DNA from 3 places in the Streptomyces sp. NPDC006140 genome. Region 2 is predicted to be linked to each of the others. Evidence: riboswitches for the same ligand, from Rfam matches in the RefSeq annotation. Region 2 holds a riboswitch; each other region holds the start of a gene.

Region 1 (3,265 bases), on a different contig from region 2:
CCTGCGCTACGACGGCCCTGTCGAACTCGCCACCTGGCGGTTCGCCACGCAGCCGCTCACCATCGGCGGGCAGCACATCGACGCGGGCGATCCGGTCCTCGTCGTCCTGGCCGCCGCGGACCGGGACCCGGAGCGGTTCGCCGACCCGGACCTGCTCGACCTCTCCCGCCGCGACAACCAGCACCTCGGCTACGGCCACGGCATCCACTACTGCCTCGGAGCCCCGCTCGCCCGTCTGGAGGGCCAGACCGCCCTCGCCGCCCTCCTCACCCGCCTCCCGGACCTCCGGCTCGCGGCGGATCCGGCCGACCTGAGGTGGCGCGGCGGCCTCATCATGCGCGGGCTGCGCACCCTGCCGGTGGAGTTCACCCCGGCGTGAGAGCCCGCCCTCACCAGCGGAGCGACCGGCTAAACATGACACGCCGTCAGACCTGTGATCTTCACGTGATCTGCGCGGCATGAACTTGTGACAAGTGATCGTCTGCCGATACGTTCACCCATCAGCGCGGCCCGGGCTCCTGCGCCGCGCCGGTCACTGCTGTCTCGCGAAAGGTCTCCGTATGCTCTCCGGGAACGGTCGGCACCGTCGCCCCCGCCAGGCTCCGGCTCTCCTCGTCGCGGCCGGAGTGACCGGCTCCGCCATCGCGATCCCCCTCCTCGGGGCCTCCGGCGCCAGCGCGGCCGACGGTACGACCTGGGACCGGGTCGCGGACTGCGAGACCGGCGGCGCCTGGAGCCAGAACAGCGGCAACGGCTACTACGGCGGCCTCGCGCTGTCCCAGGAGGACTGGGAGAACTACGGCGGCCTCGACTACGCCGCGAGCGCCGACCTGGCCAGCCGCTCCCAGCAGATATCCGTGGCCGAGAGAATCCTCGCCGACCAGGGGGTCGGCGCGTGGCGCACCTGCGGGCTGCTCTCCGGCCTCCAGCAGGACTCCACATCGGGCACATCGGACTCGTCCGAGTCATCTGACTCGTCCGGTCCGACCGACTCGCCCGGGTTGCTCGACTCCACCGAGCCGGATTCCTCGTCGACCCCTTCCGCGTCCCCCTCGACGTCCGCGTCCCCTGACGCGCCGTCGGCGCCGGAGGACGAACCAGCCAACTCCGACAAGTCATCCGATTCCGGGGACTCCGCGCCGAAGAGCCGGGAGCCCGACAGCTCCCCCTCGGCCGGTTCCGACAGTGGCGAGTCCGGCAACTCGCGGCAGGACGGCACCTCTTCGGCGCTGACCGACACCGGCTCCGGCCGCCACCGCGGCCCCAGCGCCGACGAGAACGCCGAGCCCGCGAACGGCCGCACGGACGAGTCCACGGGGCGGCACGCCTCGCGCGGCGGCGACGCCTCCCGCGACGCCGCGGACGGCTCCTACACCGTCCGCGCCGGCGACAGCCTCTGGTCCATCGCCGACTCCCTTGACCTCAGCGGCGGATGGCACGCGCTCTACGCCGGCAACAAGGACGCCGTCGGCGCCGACCCGAACCTCATCCGCCCCGGTCAGAGGCTCACGGTAGGGGTCGAAGCGGACGAGGAGTAGCCGGTGGGACAGAGCGGAAACGGCGGCGGAAGTCGCCCCGAAACCGCGCGAGTTCGCGTCATGTTTCGCGGCGAATGTCCCGTATAAGTGCGGTGAGAGATAGATCTCAGAAGCCCTGATCGTCTTTGAAATTCCGGCGATCACGTGCCTACGGTCATGACCGCTCGCCACCGCGAGCCCCGGCTGCCGCAACGCCGAATCCTGCCAGCGGCCGCACGGGAACAGTCGTCGCGTCAAGCGCCGTAGGCAGGAGCGGGGGACCCAAGGTAGGCGCCCGACCGGACAGTTGTGCCGGAAGGGCTCGGGGTGAAGCCGCGTCCCGGGAGGGACGCGGCCGGGCAACTCAACCGGCCCGAACCCGACAGCTCACCTCGCAGGCGTCGGTGAGGGGATCCATCCATGCTGTTTTCCGGCAAGGGCAAGCACCGTCGTCCGTCCAAGGCCACTCGCGCCATCGCCGTCGCCGGTGTCGCCGGCGCCGCCGTCGCCGCTCCGCTGATGGCGGCCGGCAACGCCTCCGCCGCCACCGCCTCCGAGTGGGACGCCGTGGCCCAGTGCGAGTCCGGCGGCAACTGGTCCATCAACACCGGCAATGGCTACTACGGCGGTCTGCAGTTCTCCGCCTCCACCTGGTCGGGCTACGGCGGCACCAAGTACGCCTCCACCGCCGACCAGGCCACCAAGGCCCAGCAGATCGAGATCGCCGAGAAGGTCCTCGCGAGCCAGGGCAAGGGTGCCTGGCCGGTCTGCGGCAAGGGCCTGTCGAGCGCCGGCTACACCGGCGGCGGCTCCACGCAGAGCAGCGGCTCCACGGAGACCCGCCAGACCGAGCAGCAGGCGGCCTCCCGCTCCGAGGAGCGCCCGGCCCAGACCCAGAAGAGCCAGAAGACCGTCACCACGCCGACCGGCAAGAAGGTCAAGAAGGGCGACGGCGAGTACAAGGTCGTCAAGGGTGACACCCTCAGCTCGATCGCGACCGAGCACAAGGTCGAGGGCGGCTGGGAGAAGCTGTTCGAGCTGAACAAGGACATCGTCACCGATGCCAACCTCATCTACCCGGGCCAGCAGCTGCACCTGAAGTAAGCAGCGGCCTGCCCCCGTCCCCACGGGCTCCCCGCCCCGGCGCGTGTTCCCCCGTACGCGCCGGGGCGGGGTCTTTTCTGCCCCGGGCTCTCCGCCCGATCTTTCGGCCGGTCTTTGCAACCCCGCTTTGTTCCGTTCGGAAACAATTTACTCTCGGTTCTGTCCATGGGATGGGCGACCCGGTGGCCGATCGCCCGGAGCCGGTTAGGCTCATGTCGCGAGCCACCACGGCCCGCACCTCGCCGGGTCCACGCGACCCGCGTACCCGCGTCACATGAAGAAGGAGATGCTCGTGCCGTCCATCGACGTCGTCGTAGCCCGGGAAATCCTGGACTCCCGAGGCAACCCCACGGTCGAGGTCGAGGTCGGCCTCGACGACGGCAGCACCGGTCGTGCCGCCGTCCCGTCCGGCGCCTCCACGGGCGCCTTCGAGGCCATCGAGCTCCGCGACGGCGACTCGAACCGCTACCTCGGCAAGGGTGTGGAGAAGGCCGTCCTCGCGGTCATCGAGCAGATCGGCCCGGAGCTGGTCGGCTATGACGCCACCGAGCAGCGCCTGATCGACCAGGCCATGTTCGACCTGGACGCCACCGACAACAAGGGCTCGCTCGGCGCAAACGCCATCCTCGGCGTCTCGCTCGCCG
Region 2 (3,265 bases):
CAGGACCTTCAGATGGGCCTCGGTGCGGCGCTGGGCGGCGCGGGCGGCGCCGAGCGGCTCCAGCAGCATGCGCATCTCCAGCAGGTCGGCGGCCTCCTGCTCGGTGGGTTCGGCGACGCACGCGCCCGCGTGCCGCCGGGTCACCACGAAGCCCTCGGCCTCCAGAGTGCGCAGAGCCTCCCGGACGGGGACCCGCGAGACGCCGTAGCGGCGCGCGAGGAGTTCCTCGGTGAGCCGGCTGCCGCGTTCGTAGACACCCGCGACGATGTCGTCCCGGATGGCCGTGCACACCGAGTGCGCGGGAATGCGCATGACCGACCTCCGTTTAATCCCCGTGAAACGTCGACGAGTGACGCGTGTCCGTGACTCTATTGCAATGAGCCGGAATTTCCGACGGGAGCCCGGAATCCATGGATATTTTTTGGACAGTCGGCCGTCGTAAACGCCGAAAGCCCCGGCTCGGTGAGCCGGGGCCTCGGGAAGCGGGGCGGGTGCCGTCAGACGTTCACGCCGTGCGAGCGGAGGTAGGCGACGGGGTCGATGTCCGAGCCGTACTCGGGGCTCGTCCGGGCCTCGAAGTGCAGGTGCGGGCCGGTGACGTTGCCGGTCGCGCCGGACAGGCCGATCTGCTGGCCGGGGGTGACCTGCTGGCCCACAGAGACGCCGATGGACGACAGGTGGCCGTACTGCGTGTACGTCCCGTCGTTCATCTTGATCACGACCTGGTTGCCGTAGGCACCGCCCCAGCCCGCCTCGACGACCGTGCCCATGCCGACCGAGTGGACGGCGGTGCCGCTGGCGGCGTGGAAGTCGATGCCGGTGTGGCTGCCGGAGGACCAGACGGCGCCGCCGGCCTTGTAGCCGGTGGAGACGTAGGAACCCGGGATCGGGGAGACGAAGCTGTTGAGGCGCTTGCGCTCGGCCTCGCGGGCGGCGCGCTCCTTGGCCTCGCGGGCCTTCTCGGCCGCCTCCTTGGCCTTCTTGGCCGCTTCGGCGGCCCGCTCGCGGGCGGCCTCCTCGGCCTTCTTCCTGGCGGCGGCCTCCTCGGCCGCGTGCTTCTGCGCGACGGCCTGGGCGTCGATCTGCTGGGCGACGGTGTCGCCCATGGTGACGACGGGGGTGAGACCGGTCTGCTCGGGGGCGGGCTCGGCGGCGAAGGCGGCCGGAGCGGCCACGGTGCCGATGACGCCGGTGGTGGCGAGGGCCGCGACCCCCGCCGCGCGGGCCGTGCCGCGCTGGATCCTGCTGGGACGACGATGCTTCCCGGTGGCGCGGGTGAACGCCATGGAGTGCCTGGTCCTTTCCTTCCTTCTCGCCTACCGGGTTAGCTGACGGGTTCGGAGCAGGAAGGTCTCCTACGGACCCCCTCGCGGCTCGCGCGGGCGTCCGATTCACCCCAGGGACTGCGGTTGGGTCCCCGGCTCCCCTGGCTCGCGCCGTACGGGGACTCGGCGATGACTGTCCGGTGCCGCGGGTGCGGCGCACTGCCTGACGAACAGCCCGGACGACGCTAAGCGGGGCCACTTTCAATTCCCAAACGGATCCGGCCTTTTGTAGCGCATCCCACAGGGCAGACAGGCAACCTCCGTATCAATTCGGGCATAAAGGAGCCCTGGTGCCTTAGGAAGACAACCAGGGCTCCTCGCGCGCGTGCCCCTACTCGGCGGCCACGACCGTGACTTCGCCGATGCCGAGGGCCTCCACCGGGTCCTTGATCTGCGCCGCGTCACCCACGAGCACGGTCACCAGACGGTCCACCGGGAAGGCGCTGACGGCCGCCGCGGTGGCCTCCACGGTGCCGGTCGCGGCGAGCTGCCGGTACAGCGTGGCCTGGTAGTCGTCGGGCAGGTGCTGCTCGACCTGGTCGGCCAGCGTGCTCGCGACGGCCGCCGCCGTCTCGTACTTCAGCGGCGCGACCCCGACCAGGTTCTGCACGGCGACGTCCCGCTCGGCGTCGGTCAGCCCCTGGGCGGCGAGGGTGCGCAGCACCGTCCAGAGGTCCTGCAGGGCGGGGCCGGTGTTGGGGGTGTCCACGGAACCGCTGATGGCGAGCATCGCGGCGCCGGTCCCGTCCGGGGCGGACCTGAGGACCTGGGCGAACGAGCGCACCCCGTAGGTGTAGCCCTTCTCCTCGCGCAGGACGCGGTCCAGGCGCGAGGTGAGGGTGCCGCCGAGGCAGTACGTGCCGAGCACCTGGGCGGGCCACACGCGGTCGTGCCGGTCCGGGCCGATGCGGCCGATCAGCAGCTGCGTCTGGACGGCGCCCGGGCGGTCCACGATGACGACGCGGCCCGTGTCGTCGGCGGTCACCGGCGGCACCGGGCGGGGCTCGGCCGAGGAGCCGGTCCAGGTGCCCAGCGTGTCGCCGAGCAGGGCGTCGAGATCGATGCCGGTGAGGTCGCCGACCACCACGGCGGTGGCCGTGGCGGGCCGGACGTGCTTCTCGTAGAAGCCGCGCACGGCCGTGGAGTCGATCGCGGCGACCGTCTTCTCGGTGCCCTGGCGGGGGCGCGACATGCGCGAGTCGGCGGGGAACAGCTCCTTGGAGAGCTCCTTGGCGGCACGGCGGGAGGGGTTGGCCAGCTCGTGCGGGATCTCGTCGAGGCGGTTGCGGACCAGCCGCTCGACCTCGCTGTCGGCGAACGCGGGCGCCCTGAGGGCGTCGGCGATCAGGCCGAGCCCCTTGGCGAGCCGGGAGGCCGGCACCTCCAGGCTCAGCCGGACGCCCGGGTGGTCGGCGTGCGCGTCGAGGGTGGCGCCGGCGCGCTCCAGCTCGGCGGCGAACTCCTCGGCGGAGTGCTTGTCGGTGCCCTCGGAGAAGGCCCGGGCCATGATCGTGGCCACACCGTCGAGGCCGGCCGGCTCGGCGTCCAGGGGCGCGTCCAGCAGCACCTCCACGGCGACGACCTGCTGGCCGGGGCGGTGGCAGCGCAGCACCGTCAGGCCGTTGTCGAGCGTGCCGCGCTCGGGGGCCGGGAAGGCCCACGGCCTGGCCTCGCCCGCCTGCGGCTGGGGGTGGAATTCCATCGTGGCGAGCTCGGTCACTTGGCCGCCTCCTCGTTCTCGTCGCCGGCCGCGGCTGCGGTGTCCCCGGCTTCGTCGGTCTCGTCGGCGACGGGCTCGTAGACGAGCACCGCGCGGTTGTCGGGGCGCAGTCGGGCCTTGGCGACCTCCTGGACCTCCTCGGCTGTCACCTCCAGCACGCGCTGGACGGCGGTCAGGGCGAGCTGCGGGTCGCCGAACAGCACGGCGTACCGGCACAGTT
Region 3 (3,265 bases), on a different contig from region 2:
CAACTGGTGCAGAGGCCTTCAACCGGGCAATCGGCGTGCGCCGTGCGATGAAACGAAAGGGCGCGCTGTCCGTATTCTCTGATCATGGCCGCACCCATCGCATATTCACTCATCGCCACCGACCTGGACGGGACGCTGCTGCGCGGCGACGACACCCTGTCCGACCGGTCCCTCGCCGCGCTCGCGCGGGTGGCGGACGCCGGTGCCCAGCACCTCGTGGTGACGGGCCGGCCGGCGCCGAGAGTGCGGCCGCTCCTGGACGACCTGCGCTGCACGGGGCTCGCGGTGTGCGGGCAGGGCGCGCAGGTGTACGACGCCGGCGCGGACCGGCTGCTGTGGTCCATCACCCTGGACCGGGAGCTGGCGGAGACCGCCCTCGGCAAGATCGAGGCGGAGGTGGGGCAGGTGTACGCGGCGGTCGACCAGGACGGGGTCGACGGGCTCACGCTGATCGAGCCGGGCTATCTCATGCCGCATCCGACCCTGCCCGCGGTACGGGTCGACCGGCGCGACGAGCTGTGGGACGAGCCCATCAGCAAGGTGCTGCTGCGCCACCCCTACCTGACGGACGACGAGCTGGCGGCGACGGCCCGCTCGGTGGTCGGCTCACTGGCGACGGTGACGATGTCGGGGCCCGGCACGGTCGAGCTCCAGCCGTGCGGTGTCACCAAGGCGACGGGCCTGGCGCTGGCCGCCGATCACCTGGGGCTGCGGCCGGCGGACACCATCGCCTTCGGTGACATGCCCAACGACATCCCGATGTTCGACTGGGCCGCCCACGGCGTCGCGATGGCCAACGCCCATCCCGAACTCAAGGCCGTGGCCGACGAGGTCACCCTGTCGAACGAGGACGACGGCATCGCCGTCGTCCTCGAGCGACTGCTGGGCGGGTCGGCTCAGTACGGGCCGAAGACGTTGTCGATCGAGCCGTAGCGGTCGGCCGCGTAGTTGCAGGCCGCCGTGATGTTGGCGACCGGGTCGTACGGGTCGTAGGGGGTGCCGGGCACGTGGTAGGCGGCGAAGGTCGGGTCGATGACCTGGAGCAGGCCCTTGGAGGGCGTGCCCTTGGCGGCGTTGGAGTCCCAGTTGTTGATCGCCTGGGGGTTGCCGGACGACTCGCGCATGATGTTGCGGTAGATGCCGTCGTACGACCCCGGGATGCCCCGCTGGGCCATGATGTCCAGCGCCTCGCGGATCCAGCCGTCGAGGTTGTTCGCGTAGGTCTTCGCGGCGGCCGGGGTGGCCTTGGTGACGCCGTCGGCCGGCTCGGCCGGGGCGGAGGACTGCGTCGCCTTCTTCTGGGTGGCGGCCTTCGGCCCGGCGGCCGCCTTCGCCGTCTTCACCTTCAGCTTCAGGCCCGGGTGGATCAGCCTCGGGTCGTCGCCGACGGCGGCGCGGTTGTCCTTGTAGAGCTGCTTCCAGCCGCCCGAGACGTCGTACTTGTCCGCGATGCGGTAGAGCGTGTCGCCCTTGGTCACGGTGTACGTGAGGGACTTGGCGGGCTGGGCCGCCTGGGGTGCGGTCTGGGCGGCGGGGGCGCTCTGGGCCGGCTGGGCGGCGCTGGCCTGCGTCGCGCCGAGCAGCGGGAGGGTCAGGGCCGCTCCGCCGGTGCCGGCGGCGACGACACCTCGGGTGAGCGGGCTGGTTCTGGGGCGACGGTGCTTACCTCGTCCGGGCATGGCGATGTTCCTCTCCGGCGCCTGCGAGGTGAGCTGTCGGGTTCGGGCCGGGAGGTGCCCGGCCGCGTACGGCGCTGTGCTGCCGTGCGCGGCTTCACCCCGAGCCGTTCCTTGTCATGGACCGGCGACTTACCTGGGTCCCCCGCTCCTGCCCTGCGTGAGTGAGTCGGTGTGTGTGGGGAGTCCGGGCGGCGGCAGGATTCGGCGTCCGCCGGACAAGCCCGGAACGTATGCGAGAGCACATGCCGGGAACAAGCACCGGCGTCACATATCGACTCCGGTGACCTTGATCGGGGGGATATGAGGCGCTTGATCCTTTGCGGGAGCCAAGGCTCAACTTGCTTTCCGCGGATGGGGGTACGGGACGGTGTCGGGGTGTGGCCGCCGAGGGGGCGAAGTGATTCAACTCACTGATCGCGACCCGGGGCGCAATGCCCCGCAAGGGGAATTTGCTTCTCTATTACGGCAAATCGCATATGAGCGGTTACTTCCGGGAAAGTCGATAAATGTCTGCTGCCGCCCGGCCTGTAACCATGGGCGCTGGAGGTGATCGAAACGTGACCGGATACGCTGACTCGAGTGATGGCAGCGACCTATCGACAATCCGTTTGATCACCGGCAGACACCAGCAGACAGGAGACCCCTCGTGACCGACGTCGGGCCGTTCGGGCTGAGCGTGCGGGACCAGGCTCTGGAAGCCGATGTCCAGGCCGGGTTGGCGGCTGTCGAGGAAGGCTTGCTCGAGGCCACCAAGAGCGAGGTGCCCTTCATCACGGAGGCCGCCCAGCATCTGGTGCGGGCCGGCGGCAAGCGGTTCCGGCCGCTGCTCGTGATGCTCTCCGCCCAGTTCGGTGACCGGTACGCGCCCGGGATCGTGCCCTCGGCCGTCGTCGTGGAGCTGACCCACCTCGCCACGCTGTACCACGACGACGTGATGGACGAGGCCGCCGTGCGCCGCGGCGTCGCGAGCGCGAACGCCCGCTGGGGCAACTCCGTCGCGGTCCTCACCGGCGACTTCCTCTTCGCCCGCGCCTCGCACATCCTGGCCGACCTCGGTCCCGAGGCCGTGCGCGTGCAGGCCGAGGCGTTCGAGCGGCTGGTGACCGGGCAGATCCTGGAGACGGCCGGTCCGCAGGACGGCCGGGACCCGGTCGAGCACTACCTGGACGTGCTGGGCGGCAAGACGGGCTCGCTGGTGGCGGTCTCCTGCCGGTTCGGCGCGATGATGTCCGGCGCCGACGAGACGGTCGTGGACGTCCTGACCCAGTACGGCGAGCGGCTCGGCGTCGCCTTCCAGCTCGCGGACGACGTCCTGGACATCGCCTCCGACTCCCACGAGTCCGGCAAGACCCCCGGCACCGACCTGCGCGAGGGCATCCCCACGCTCCCCGTGCTGCGGCTGCGCGAGCGGGCCGCCCGGCTCGGGCTCGCCGAGGACATCGCCCTGTGCGAGCTGCTGGACTCCGACCTCACCGACGACGCCCGGCACGCCGAGGCGCTGCGCCTGCTGCGCGCCCACCCGGCGCTGGAGCAGGCCCGCCGGGACACCGTCCGTTACGCCGAGGACGCCCGCTCGGCGCTGGCCC

The links. A riboswitch is a leader RNA that binds a small molecule or an ion and turns the genes downstream of it on or off. The one in region 2 is predicted to bind cyclic di-AMP.
Region 1: it holds a riboswitch for cyclic di-AMP, as region 2 does, so the genes downstream of both, ABZ386_RS31745 (transglycosylase family protein) here and ABZ386_RS15095 (M23 family metallopeptidase) in region 2, are expected to answer to the same signal.
Region 3: it holds a riboswitch for cyclic di-AMP, as region 2 does, so the genes downstream of both, ABZ386_RS27005 (LysM peptidoglycan-binding domain-containing protein) here and ABZ386_RS15095 (M23 family metallopeptidase) in region 2, are expected to answer to the same signal.

The regions. Positions count from the first base shown of each region.
Region 1 is NZ_JBEXTS010000014.1:168,060-171,324, forward strand. Features, by position in the region: gene ABZ386_RS31735 (cytochrome P450) at 1-379, shown strand, start outside; gene ABZ386_RS31740 (transglycosylase family protein) at 561-1,538, shown strand; cyclic di-AMP (ydaO/yuaA leader) riboswitch at 1,767-1,933, shown strand; gene ABZ386_RS31745 (transglycosylase family protein) at 1,938-2,621, shown strand; gene eno (phosphopyruvate hydratase) at 2,914-3,265, shown strand, end outside.
Region 2 is NZ_JBEXTS010000004.1:557,000-560,264, forward strand. Features, by position in the region: gene ABZ386_RS15090 (GntR family transcriptional regulator) at 1-312, opposite strand, end outside; gene ABZ386_RS15095 (M23 family metallopeptidase) at 498-1,286, opposite strand; cyclic di-AMP (ydaO/yuaA leader) riboswitch at 1,300-1,464, opposite strand; gene ABZ386_RS15100 (pitrilysin family protein) at 1,657-3,045, opposite strand; gene ABZ386_RS15105 (pitrilysin family protein) at 3,042-3,265, opposite strand, start outside.
Region 3 is NZ_JBEXTS010000011.1:149,444-152,708, forward strand. Features, by position in the region: gene ABZ386_RS27000 (HAD family hydrolase) at 85-933, shown strand; gene ABZ386_RS27005 (LysM peptidoglycan-binding domain-containing protein) at 897-1,679, opposite strand; cyclic di-AMP (ydaO/yuaA leader) riboswitch at 1,683-1,861, opposite strand; gene ABZ386_RS27010 (polyprenyl synthetase family protein) at 2,326-3,265, shown strand, end outside.